DNA from 3 places in the Butyrivibrio fibrisolvens genome. Region 1 is predicted to be linked to each of the others. Evidence: predicted binding sites of a transcription regulator. Region 1 holds the regulator's gene; each other region holds the start of a gene.

The links. Region 1 encodes Rex, which represses fermentation and respiration genes when NADH is low (regulators of the CRP and FNR family bind a similar motif). Its sites were predicted from a motif close to ATTGTTAANTANTTAACAAT; they were not measured.
Region 2: a site for Rex is predicted at 1,813-1,832, ahead of ptb (phosphate butyryltransferase). Genes of this name have one in related genera too.
Region 3: a site for Rex is predicted at 2,630-2,649, ahead of gap (type I glyceraldehyde-3-phosphate dehydrogenase). Genes of this name have one in related genera too.

The regions. Positions count from the first base shown of each region.
Region 1 covers NZ_CP065800.1:3,256,683-3,260,972, forward strand. The annotation lists gene I7804_RS13610 (NAD(P)H-hydrate dehydratase) at 1-1,077, opposite strand, end outside; gene I7804_RS13615 (hypothetical protein) at 1,147-1,794, opposite strand; gene I7804_RS13620 (redox-sensing transcriptional repressor Rex) at 2,045-2,692, opposite strand; gene abc-f (ribosomal protection-like ABC-F family protein) at 2,882-4,290, shown strand, end outside.
Region 2 covers NZ_CP065800.1:1,439,050-1,443,339, forward strand. The annotation lists rRNA gene I7804_RS05820 (23S ribosomal RNA) at 1-317, shown strand, start outside; tRNA gene I7804_RS05825 (tRNA-Asn) at 376-448, shown strand; tRNA gene I7804_RS05830 (tRNA-Glu) at 504-575, shown strand; tRNA gene I7804_RS05835 (tRNA-Ile) at 614-687, shown strand; tRNA gene I7804_RS05840 (tRNA-Val) at 714-786, shown strand; tRNA gene I7804_RS05845 (tRNA-Leu) at 812-897, shown strand; gene I7804_RS05850 (acyl-CoA thioesterase) at 1,260-1,763, shown strand; gene ptb (phosphate butyryltransferase) at 1,907-2,833, shown strand; gene buk (butyrate kinase) at 2,965-4,032, shown strand.
Region 3 covers NZ_CP065800.1:3,471,065-3,475,354, reverse strand. The annotation lists gene I7804_RS14475 (type II secretion system F family protein) at 1-265, opposite strand, end outside; gene I7804_RS14470 (transglutaminase-like domain-containing protein) at 282-1,076, opposite strand; gene I7804_RS14465 (histidinol-phosphatase HisJ family protein) at 1,408-2,223, opposite strand; gene gap (type I glyceraldehyde-3-phosphate dehydrogenase) at 2,737-3,762, shown strand; gene I7804_RS14455 (phosphoglycerate kinase) at 3,878-4,290, shown strand, end outside.

The DNA.
Region 1 (4,290 bases):
ATAGTGTTCTAGTACGATGCTAAGGATGGCCTTAGCAACCATTCCTGTTCCAATCCCTGGGCCTATAACTATAGCGGACGCCCACTTCATGTTTTCAATAAGTATATCTCTGATCTTGTCTATATTGCTGTCAGTCTCAATATTGGCATATGAATCAAACATTGCCTCAGGAATACTGCTCTTAATAGCTTCTACATTAGCAGGTGTCGTAAATACTTTGACCATACCGGCGCCTGTATGGAACGCTGACTTGGAACACAGAAGGCATGCGCCCGTAACCTTATCGCTTCCGGCAATGACTAAAACCTTGCCGAATGTTCCCTTATTACCATAGCCAACTCTCCTTGGAAGAAGGTCTTCGGGACCCTCATCAAAGAAAAAATATTCAGGAAGATTCCCAAGAAAACCGTCCACTGTAATACCGACATCTTCTACAAATAACTGCCCGCAGTACTCAGTGCCGGGGTACAGCAGCTGTCCCATCTTGGCAAAATTAAATGTAACAGTAAGGTCCGCCTTAACAGCAAGAAGATGAACACTTCCCGTATCAGTATCTATGCCGGATGGAATATCAACAGCAACAACAAGTGTAGACTCGTCCTTGAGCTTCTTGCATTCATTGATATACATTATAGCTTCGACATATTCGCCTTCTACATCTTTGGTACATCCGATTCCAAGGACAGCATCTACTATGATATCCCATTCCATTTGTGATTTGGTGGCTCGTACATTGGAAAAAGTGTCCATTGGAATATTGTACGCCTCTGCGCATTTCTTCTGGGATGCAGTATCAGGGTTAGAGTCCTTGTCATCAACAAGAGCTATCTGCACTCTGTAGCCATGCTGATACAAAATCCTTCCGATAGCTATCCCGTCACCGCCATTGCCGCCGTGTCCTGCAACGATCAGAACATTAAAAGCTCTGGAAGTGTGCATAGCTCTCTTCCACTCACCGATTCTGGCAGCAACAGCCAGAGCAGCTCTTTCCATAAGCACGATGGATGGAACCCCAAAGTGCTCTGAAGTATTACGATCGCATGTTTTCATTTCTTTGGCTGTTACTAAATACTGCATATGTCCCCTTTTTGCTTATTATGAATGAGTCAGTACTAATTATTGACCAATTACGAATAAGCCAGTACATTACGTCTGTATGGATCCTGACCCCGGAGTTCTGATCCTGTGATTTCTCTCGGGATCATATTCCATATCGAATATATCTATAACTTCAGGTCCGAAGATATCATGCATATATGAATACAGGTTGAAATTCTCCATCTCACCTTCCTGAAGTCTAATGACCTGTTTCTTGAGCTCTTTTCTCGTATTGGATAGCCACTCATCGATCTCGTTGATCTCATCTGTATTGCGATGAAGTCTTTCGTAGCATACAGACATGGATGCAACCATAACCTTATAATTGAGCTGATATATCTCTCTGGGAAGCCCCAAAAGCTGATCTTCAAGCTCTTCGATCTGGGAATTGCAATCTCCTATAAGTCTCTTCCTGTCATCAAGTTCCTTACCCGCGGACTTATCGCCCTTATTAAGCCTGTCAGATATGCCTATTACTTCATCAAGAAGTGTCTTCTTAAGGCGCTTTATATCCTTGATCTTTTGCTTGAACCTAGCCTGCTCATCCACAAGCTTATTAAGCTCATCGGCAAGAGTCTGCAGCTCATCACTAACACCCTCTTCACCAAAGAGCATCTTCCACTTCTCATCAGTTGTTACAATTGGTATATTCTTGCCAAGTAGAGCCGGCATATAGACATCTTCTTCTCTGGACATAGCATCCTTCCTCTTAGGCACGACTATATCTCAAACAACGAAAACCTGCATTTAGTATTTCGGATAATCCCCCGATTTAATTTAGAATATACTAAAACTCTTCACTTCGACGGACCGGTATATCCAAAGTCTTTAGAGAAAGCTCTATACTTATTATACTATATTTCATCAATATAAATGACAGGCCGCCGGAATCACCTAAGTCCCGGCACAGCCTGCCAATCACTATCGATTTATATATTGCCCAAAATCACTTCTTACCGCCATGGAATCTTTCATAACGGTTAATGTTGTATGACAGCTTCATAAGGCTGTCTGAAAGATGAACATTCTCAACCTGAACATTCTCCGGAACATCAAGATCCACATGAGCAAAGTTCCATATTGCCTTGATGCCTGCCTTAATAAGTCTGTCGGCCATTGGGACTGCCTGCTCCTTGGGAATTGTGAGAACTGCGATATCGATATTGTTCTTCTTGATAAAATCCTCGATCTCTTCTATCGGACGTATCTCAACATCGCCAATCATCTTGCCTTGAAGAGCCGGGTCACGGTCAAATGCACCCTTGAAAACAAATCCTCTTGTTGAAAAATTGGTATAACCCGCCAGAGCTGTACCAAGATTACCCGTTCCTATAATGATGAGCTGGTGCTTCTTATCAATGCCAAGTATCTTACTGATCTCATCATACAGATACTCTACATTATAGCCATAGCCCTGTTGTCCAAATCCACCGAAATTGTTGAAATCCTGCCTTATCTGTGAGGCTGTAACCTTCATTATGTCAGAAAGTTCCTGAGATGAAATCCTCTCTACTCCGCTAGCCTTAAGCTCACCAAGATATCTGAAATAACGGGGCAGGCGGCTGACTACTGCCTGGGATATTTCTTTATCCATGCGCCTTCCTCCTGATCTGTTATTATTGTTAATTTTGTATCACTCTATAATTGTAGCGAATCGTTAAACTTTAGTCAATTGAAATTATATCCTAATCAGTGTAATATATTGCTGTTATGAATAAAATACAAGGCCAGCCATTTCAAGACTGAGCCTGCATTTCAAAGCACAAATGATGCGAGGTATATCATGTTACTTTCATGTCACAATATATGTAAATCTTTCGACGGTAAAGACATCTTAAAAGGTGTTTCTTTTCACATAGAAGCAAATGAAAAAGCAGCTATCGTCGGTATTAACGGAGCCGGCAAGACTACACTTTTAAAGATAATAACAGGGCAGCTGTCACCTGACGAAGGCGAAGTTGTTTTTGCCAAGGATACAAGTTTTGGATACCTGGCACAGAACCAGAACATAGATTCAGGCAATACGATCTATGATGAACTTAAGCTTGTCAAAAAAGATACGATAGAGCTTGAAGAGAAGATCCGCGAAGCTGAAGAACAGATGAAGGTCCTTACAGGAGACGACCTTACAAAGCTCATGAATGACTACACCGCAATGACTCACCACTTCCAGCTTATCGACGGATACGCCTGGCAGAGCGAAGTCGCCGGAGTAGCCAGAGGTCTTGGCTTTACAGATGAAGAGTTCGGAAAGTCCATCAGTACCCTCTCCGGAGGCCAGAAGACAAGAGTTGCCCTTGGTAAGCTCCTTCTCCAAAAGCCTGACCTTATCATCCTTGACGAGCCCACCAACCATCTTGATATGAATTCCATACAGTGGCTTGAGACCTATCTTCTCAACTACAAGGGCGCCGTACTGATCGTATCCCACGATCGTTACTTCCTTGATAAGATAGCAGGCAAGATCGTCGAGATCGACCAGACAAAGGCCGGCATCTACAACGGCAACTACTCTTTCTATGCTACAGAAAAAGAAAAGCGCCGCGCTATAGCATGGCACGCCTACATCAATCAGCAGCAGGAGATCAAGCACCAGCAGGAAGTAATCGATAAGCTTAAGAGCTTCAACCGTGAGAAATCCATAAAGCGTGCTGAGAGCAGGGAAAAGATGCTTGAGAAGATCGAGCGTATCGAAAAGCCTACAGAAGTTGATGATGAGATGAAGATAAAGCTCACACCATCCTGCGTATCAGGTAATGACGTACTAAATGTAGAAGGCATCTCCAAATCCTTTGAAAATGCCCACCTTTTTGAGAATATATCATTCGAAATAAAAAGAGGCGAGCGCGTAGCGATCATCGGCGATAACGGAACCGGTAAGACCACAATGCTCAAGATCATCAACGGTCTTCTTCCTCCTGATGCAGGCAAGATAACCCTTGGCGTCAAAGTTCACCCTGGTTACTACGATCAGGAACACCACGTGCTTCATGATGAAAAGACTCTTTTTGAAGAAATTTCAGATGAGTATCCAACTCTTAATAATACAGAGATAAGAAATACGCTTGCTGCCTTCCTCTTTACTGGCGAAGACGTATTTAAGCGTGTCGGCGACCTCTCCGGTGGTGAAAAGGGTCGTATGTCACTTGCAAAGCTTATGCTCTCTGAAGCTAATCTCTTGCTTCTCGATGA
Region 2 (4,290 bases), 1.8 Mb from region 1:
GGTTCAGAACGTCGTGAGACAGTTCGGTCCCTATCCGGCGCGGGCGTAGGATATCTGAGAGGAGCTGTCCTTAGTACGAGAGGACCGGGATGGACGGACCGCTGGTGTATCTGCTGCGAAGGCAATCGCATAAGGCAGGGTAGCCAAGTCTGGCAGGGATAAACGCTGAAGGCATCTAAGCGTGAAGCCCCCCTCAAGATGAGATATCCCCACGCAAGTGGTAAGACCCCTTGGAGAGTACGAGGTTGATAGGCACAAGGTGTAAGAGTGGTAACATTCTCAGCTGATGTGTACTAATAGGTCGAGGACTTAACCAAAGAAGTTAAGATAAGTTTGGAGATTCAGTGTTCGGTTTTGAAGGAACAATTAAAACATTCCTCAATAGCTCAGTTGGTAGAGCATTCGGCTGTTAACCGAAGTGTCGTAGGTTCGAGTCCTACTTGGGGAGCTACAGAGTTAGCTTCTGTATATTTTATGTATTTCGCTGTGAGGCGAGACAACGCGGCCCCTTGGTCAAGCGGTTAAGACATCGCCCTTTCACGGCGGTAACAGCAGTTCGAACCTGCTAGGGGTCATTAAGAAGTTTTCTTATGACGCGAAAGCGTAGTTTTTTGGAGCTTTAGCTCAGTTGGTTAGAGCAACCGGCTCATAACCGGTCGGTCCTGGGTTCGAGTCCCCGAAGCTCCACTTTTTTTCAAATATGTTTAAGACATGGGATCTTAGCTCAGCTGGGAGAGCATCTGCCTTACAAGCAGAGGGTCATAGGTTCGAGCCCTATAGGTCCCATTTTCTTTATAAATAATGTTAATACGCCGGCATGGCGGAACTGGCAGACGCCTGGGACTTAAAATCCCATGGGTAGTAATACCCGTACCGGTTCGATTCCGGTTGCCGGCATATTTTAAACGACAAGTTAATAGCTTGTCGTTTTATTTTGTCTATATACAAGAGGTTATAATCACTGCTTTTTCACAAATCAAATATATTATTATATTTCATTATGTCGAATATATAGATATGATAGCTCTTGAAGATAGATAATATGACTTACATAAATACGATATTCAACAAAGATAGATAATATAGCTTGTATAAATAAATACGATATACAACAAAGATAGATATATTATTATCAAAAGTAAATATAATGTGTCTTAGAGGTATGTGATATAACTCTTATATAGAGATCTGACATAACATGTATCGATAGGATTAATATAGAATTCATAAAAGATAAAGTTCTTATTTTGGAGGTATTTATGGTAGAAGATAAGATTGAACGCGAACTTGGATATAAAACAGTGGAAGATTCTAAAGTCGAAAGATATAAAGTAATGATGCACGAAGATATCAATGGCTATGGACGTTTATTTGGTGGCAACCTGATGCTTATGATAGATGAAGCGGCAGGTATTGTTGCTACAAGACACTGTGCTCATACTGTTACAACAGCTGCAGTTGATAATCTTCAGTTCAAGAAACCGGCATTTCTTATGGATATAGTAGTCATTGAAGCATATCTTACCTATGTTGGCAGAACTTCTATGGAAGTCAGAGTTGATACCTATGTTGAGGATCGAAAGACAGGTCTTCGTCATGTCATAAACAGAGCTTATCTTACAGAAGTGTGTCTTGATGATGACGAAAAGCCTCTTACCATTCCTTATGGTCTTAAGATAGAGACTGAGTGCCAGAAAGCAGAATGGGAAGGTGCTCTAAAGAGAATCGCAATGCGCAAGAAGCGTAGGGCAGAGGGATTTTAATTACTAAATATAAGCCATATAGATGGCAGTATTGAAAATTAAAATGTGGTGTGTTATTATTTTAACAAAATGCATGAATAAAAGAGTGTCATATTTCATGAGCACTCATAAAAGCACGGATATGTGAAAGGAGAAGTTTTAAAATGAGTAAGAGTTTTGATGATATCCTGTCTAAGCTCAAGACAACAGGCAAGAAGAAGCTTGCTGTTGCATATGCACAGGATGAGCATGTACTGGAGGCTGTAGAGCTTGCACACCAGAAGGGGATTGTTGACGCAGTTCTTGTAGGCGATGCTGAGAAGATCGCTGAGATCGCTAAGTCTCTTAACATGAACCTTGATGAGTATGAAGTAATTGATGTTAAGGATATGCAGGAAGCTGCTATATGTGCTGTTAAGCTTGTACATGATGGCAAGGCTGATATTTACATGAAGGGTTCTCTTGATTCCAAGACTTTCCTTAAGAGTGTTCTTAACAAAGAAGTTGGTCTTCGTACAGGACAGACACTTTCTCACGTTTGCGTTTTCGAAATTCCGGGTATCGACAGACTTCTGTTCCTTACAGACGTTGCATTCCTTCCTTATCCAACACTTGAAGATAAAAAACAGATCATAGAATATACAGTTAATGTTGCAAGAGCTTGCGGCGTAGATATGCCTAAGGTAGCTCCTCTTGCAGCTGTAGAAGTTGTAAATCCTAAGATGCCAGTTACTGTAGAAGCTGATGAGCTTACTAAGGCTTGCGAAGCAGGAGAGATCAAGAACTGCATAGTTGATGGACCTCTTTCCATGGATCTTGCTATTGATCCTGAAGCTGCTAAGTTCAAACCAGGTGCTGAGAGCCGTAAGATCGTTGGTGATGCTGATATCCTTCTTTTCCCTGATATTCACGCTGGTAACCTTACATACAAGACAATCGTTCGTCTTGCTAAAGTTAAGAATGGTAACATTCTTCTTGGAACTAAGGCTCCTGTTATTCTTACATCACGTTCTGATAGTGTAGATGTTAAGCTCAACTCTATCGCACTTGCTGCTGTAGTTGCAGAAGATCAGAAGAACGGTACTTTATAATCAATAGAAATGTACTTCCGGAAATATAAAATCTTGTAACTATAAATTAAAAATCAAGAATACAGTTAGCTTACGAGGTGCTCGTATGTTTAACCTTTTCCTGATTTTTTCGTAAAAAAGGAGATAACATTATGGCAATCAAAAGCCTTATTATCAATCCAGGCTCAACATCAACCAAGATCGGTATCTTTGAGGATGAAGAACTTAAAATGGACGAGACTCTTCGCCACTCTACAGAAGAGATTTCCAAATATGACTCTATCATTGATCAGAAGGACTTCCGTAAGAACATCATCCTTGATTTCCTTAAGGAAAAAAATATTGATGTTAAGACTTTCGATGTAATCGTTGGTCGTGGCGGACTCTTAAAGCCTATCGAAGGCGGTACATATGAAGTTACTGACGCTGTTATCAAGGATCTTGAGATCGGTGTTCAGGGACAGCATGCATCTAACCTTGGTGGTATCCTTGCTCGTGAGATCGCAGATCAGATCGGTGTTAAGGCTTACATCGTAGATCCTGTTGTTGTTGATGAGCTTAGTGATGTAGCTCGTGTATCAGGTATGCCTGATGTTAAGAGAACATCTATTTTCCACCCTCTTAACCAGAAGGCTGTAGCAAGACGTTATGCTAAGTCTGTTGACAAGAAGTATGAGGATCTTCGTCTTGTTGTTGCTCACCTTGGTGGTGGTGTATCAGTAGGCGCTCACGATCATGGTCGTATAGTAGATGTATATTCTGCATTTGAAGGTGACGGTGCTATGTCTCCTGAGAGATGTGGTGGGCTTCCTACAGGCGCTCTTATAAGACTCTGCTATTCAGGCAAGTTCTCTGAAAAAGAGATGCTCAAGAAGGCTACAGGCGCAGGCGGATTCAATGCTTATCTTGGTACTAATGATGCAAGAGAAGTTATGAAAAGGATCGATGCCGGCGATGAGAAGGCAAGACTTATCATGGATGCATTCATCTATCAGGTATGTAAGGATATAGGTGCTCAGGCAACTGTCCTTAAGGGCAAGGTTGACCAGATCATCATCACAGGTGGTATCGCTTATAATGACAGGATCACATCTGCAATGAAGGAAAGAATCGGTTTCATAGCTCCTGTAACTGTATATCCTGGTGAAGACGAGCTTCTTGCACTCGCTCAGGGCGCTATCCGTGTTATGAACGGTGAAGAAAAGGCTAAGGTATACTAATTTTACCGGTATATAGTAATTCAAATAGTTAATTTAAAGGCTTCCCATGCTGCTAAGCTAGTGGCAGGGAGGCTTTTTCATTGCATAAAGACCCTAGATCCATGGCTAAAGATACAGCTTATAGACGGTAACTTACATTATTTACAAGCTGTTAATTGAATAGACATAAGATTTTTGATATAATGCTAAACGGACTGCGACTATCTGCATGATTTTGGGCATGAAGTTAGCCCAAAAGGCGTATAGTCACAGATGGGT
Region 3 (4,290 bases), 210 kb from region 1:
CTATTTTGATCATGGATATCACATAGGGCGGGAAAACATTGCACATAGATAAAGCAACATGGAATTTCTCGCCTGTTCTAAGGATATGGAAAAGGTTTGATAATAGTTCCTTGCCTGAAGGATCTGTTGTATCTGACATGAGTATGCCGGCGGCCTCTAATGGAGCGATTCCGCTTTTTAAAAGCATGGCATACTGACCGCAGAAACTTGCGGTTTCCTGATTGCTAAGAGCCTTTTGTTTGGGAGCTTTGGATGCTTTTTTCAATGTCAGCCCTTCTTTCTTAATAGATGTATTTGGCGATGTAGCTATCGTCATCTGTTATATAGTTTCTTAGAACATCTTCTGCAGTTGTAGAGCCGAAGGTGGGATCCATTAGCTGCCAGGAAGTTCCGTCAAACTGGACTATTCCGTTGACCCAGCCTTTCTCATCAATATAACAACTGATCCAGGCGTGGTACTCCATTCCTGCATATCCGACTTCCATGTGTGTTGGGATATTCTGTGATCGAAGCATTGCTGACATAAGGCATGCATAATCAATGCATATCCCTTTTTTGGTTTCAAGGACTTCGTCAATGTCCGGGAGGTAGCCACTTTGAACTGTTTCAGCTTCATCGTAGTCATAGGAGATGTTGCTGATCATAAAATTGTAAACATTGGAGATGACATCAAGATCAGAATTGGCACTTAAGGCAAGCTGGCTCCCCATGTCGATTGCTTTCATATCGCTGGTGAACCATACATACTGATTGGGATACAGATAGGGAAGGAACTCATCTTCAAGCGCACTTTCGATAGTAGCAGTAAGTCCGAGAGAGTATTGATTTCCGGATATATTTTCGTAGATATTTATAAGATATGATCCGGCACCTGCTGAAAGAGGGAAGACTTCATCAAGCCCTCCTCCTGTAGTCATATCATAAGTATAAGTGACCTGATCGGGACCTGTGATCTGTAGCTTGACCTTTTCATTGGAACCTGTGTATTTGGCAAAAATATAGCCTTGATCAGAGTTGGAGGCATCTATTATGGCAATATCGTTCTCGTATACTGTAGTGCCTGGTTTCTCCGGCACAAGAACGTGGGGAGTGTTGTCACGACTTCCTTTGACAGTGCTGATCTCATAGCTTGTGCTGCTGACCTGGGCTTTATCTGAAGGTGTGCCGGTATTTGCGCTGCTTTGAGATCTTGTAGTATCGGCGGGCGTAGACGCAGTATTCGAGCAGGCCGATATTATAAGTAGTGATAGAATGAGTATAGCAGGAGTATATAATATTTTTTTCTATATAAAAAAATCATATGGATTCTCCTGGGTGTCCCCTGTCCTCTGGTACAAGCCTGAAATGCTATATTACAAAAAATAAAATGGGCTATCTATGAACATAAACACCTGATCAGGAAGAAGATCACAGGTCGTGGAAAACAGGCTTTCTGTCTTTGAAAGTACAATAAGATGTAAAGCCTGCTTTTAAGGCGGTCTTCCTGGCTCTGTCAAAAGCATATGCCACATGTTCCGGCTTATGAGCATCTGAACCAAATGTTATGATACGTCCGCCAAGCTCTTTGTATCTTGCAAGTATTTCGCCGCAAGGGTTGGGGTCGTTCATACCACTTTGGAATGATTTGGTGTTCACATCGAGACCTTTGTTTTCAGAAATAAGGATCTTCAAGATCTCATCAATTATATCGGAGAATTTTGTAAAGTTATAATCACTTTGACAAGGAATATATCTGACAATATAGTCAAGGTGCCCCAGAACATCGAAGTTATGGAATATTTTGATATTTTCCAAAGTACATTCATAAAATTCTCTTACGGCATCGTCTATGGATCTTCCTTCATAATATGAGGGGTAGTAAGGGTCTTTGTGGTGGCACAAGTGATTGGAACCTATAACAAATTCAAAAGGATATTTGGAAAGAAAATTTTCATTCTGTTCTGTTATCTGGGGCTGGAGCCCAAGTTCTATTCCATAGCGGATGGTGATCCTGGATCTGTATATTTCCTGTAATCTAAGGAAATCCTGTCTATAAGAATCTGCATCTATCTCAAAAAAACCTTCCGGGTTATCAGGCCCTATCGGATAGTCCAGATCCATGTGCTCTGTGAAGCATATCTCCTGTAAGCCCTTGTCTATCGAGCTTTCGATCATGTTCTTCATGGGAGCTGTGCTGTCTCCGGAATGTTCACTATGCATATGATAATCGGCAATAATATTCATGGATGTGGCCTTTCTGGGTGAGGAGTGTTTTCGTAATTGGATAAAGATATTATTGTGATAATACCATAAGTATGTAGATGTGGTCACTGTGCGATTTTAATATCTTTTAATGTCTTTTAAAGCGTTGTATAAAAAAGTTAATAAGATGAAAGAAAAACGATAAATAAAGCGTCGTATAAAGAGTCGTATAAAGTGGCATATAAAGTGCTGGTAAAGGGATATATATAGATATTATAACGTGTTTGCGTTGATTTATCTGTAAATGTTATCATAAAAACGATAACTTATCAGAACATGTGCTTTATTTTACTATATTGTAAGAGAATGGTCTAAGTTATAAGCAATTTTTAAACTTTTTACATTTGCAGACTTGAATTATTCTAATAACTTTTGTAGAATAGAAATTGCTGATAAAAATTTGTCAATCATGGATGGTTTCGTTTAAGAATTCCGTCTTTGAAATTGGAAATAGCAGCAATATAACCAAATATTTCATTTTAGGAGGAACTTAAAATGGCAGTTAAAGTAGCAATCAATGGTTTTGGCCGTATCGGTCGTCTTGCATTCAGACAGATGTTCGAGCACGAAGGAACAGAGATCGTAGCAATCAACGATCTTACAGCTCCTAAGATGCTTGCTCACCTTCTTAAGTATGACTCATCACAGGGCAAGTATAAGTACGCTGATAAGGTTTCTTACGGCGAAGATTCCATTACAGTAAATGGTAAGGAGATCAAGATCTACAAGGAAGCAGACGCTAATAACCTTCCTTGGGGCGAGATCGGAGTAGACGTTGTACTTGAGTGTACAGGTTTCTACACATCAAAGGAAAAGGCTCAGGCTCACATCAACGCTGGTGCTAAGAAGGTTGTTATTTCTGCTCCTGCAGGAAATGATCTTCCTACAATTGTATATAACGTTAACCACGAGACACTTACAGCAGATGACAACATCATCTCAGCTGCATCTTGTACAACAAACTGCCTTGCACCTATGGCTAAGGCTCTTAACGACTTCGCACCTATCCAGTCTGGTATCATGGCAACAATCCATGCTTACACAGGTGATCAGATGATCCTTGACGGACCTCAGAGAAAGGGTGACCTTAGAAGAGCACGTGCAGGCGCTGTTAACATCGTTCCTAACTCAACAGGTGCTGCAAAGGCTATCGGTCTTGTTATCCCTGAACTCAACGGCAAGCTCATCGGAGCTGCACAGAGAGTACCTGTACCGACAGGTTCAACAACACTTCTTTTCGCAGTTGTTAAGTCTGACAAGGAACTTACAAAGGAAGCAATCAACGAGGCTATGAAGAAGGCTTCTGATCCTGAGACATTCGGTTACAACGAAGACGAGATCGTTTCTTCTGATATCGTTGGAATGACATATGGTTCACTCTTCGATGCTACACAGACAATGGTTACAGCTATCGGCGATGGCCTCTATGAAGTTCAGGTTGTTTCATGGTATGACAACGAGAACTCATACACATCTCAGATGGTTAGAACAATCAAGTACTTCGAGAAATTCGTTAAATAATTATTTTTAACCTAGTTCTTGCAGGAGGTCCGGTCCAATAGGACCGAACCTCCTTTTCATTATCGGGCCTTGTACAGATCCGGTTCAATCAAATTCATTCAGGAGGAAATATACTATGGCACTTAATAAAAAGTCTGTAGATGATTTCAACGCAAAGGGCAGAAGAGTCCTTGTTAGATGCGATTTCAACGTACCACTTAAGGAAGGCAAGATCACAGACGAGACACGTATCGTTGCAGCTCTTCCTACAATCAAAAAGCTTATTGCTGATGGCGGCAAGGTTATCCTTTGCTCCCACCTTGGCAAGGTTAAGAACGGACCTAACGAAGGTGAGTCTCTTGCACCAGTTGCTGAAAGACTTTCAGAGAAGCTTGGCAAGAAGGTTAACTTCGTATCTGATTACAACGTAACAGGCGAAGCTGCTACAAAGGCTGTAGCTGAGATGGCTGAAGGCGATGTTGTTCTTCTTCAGAACACACGTTTTAGAGGCAAGGAAGAGACTAAGCCTGAAGATGCTGGTGAGAAGTT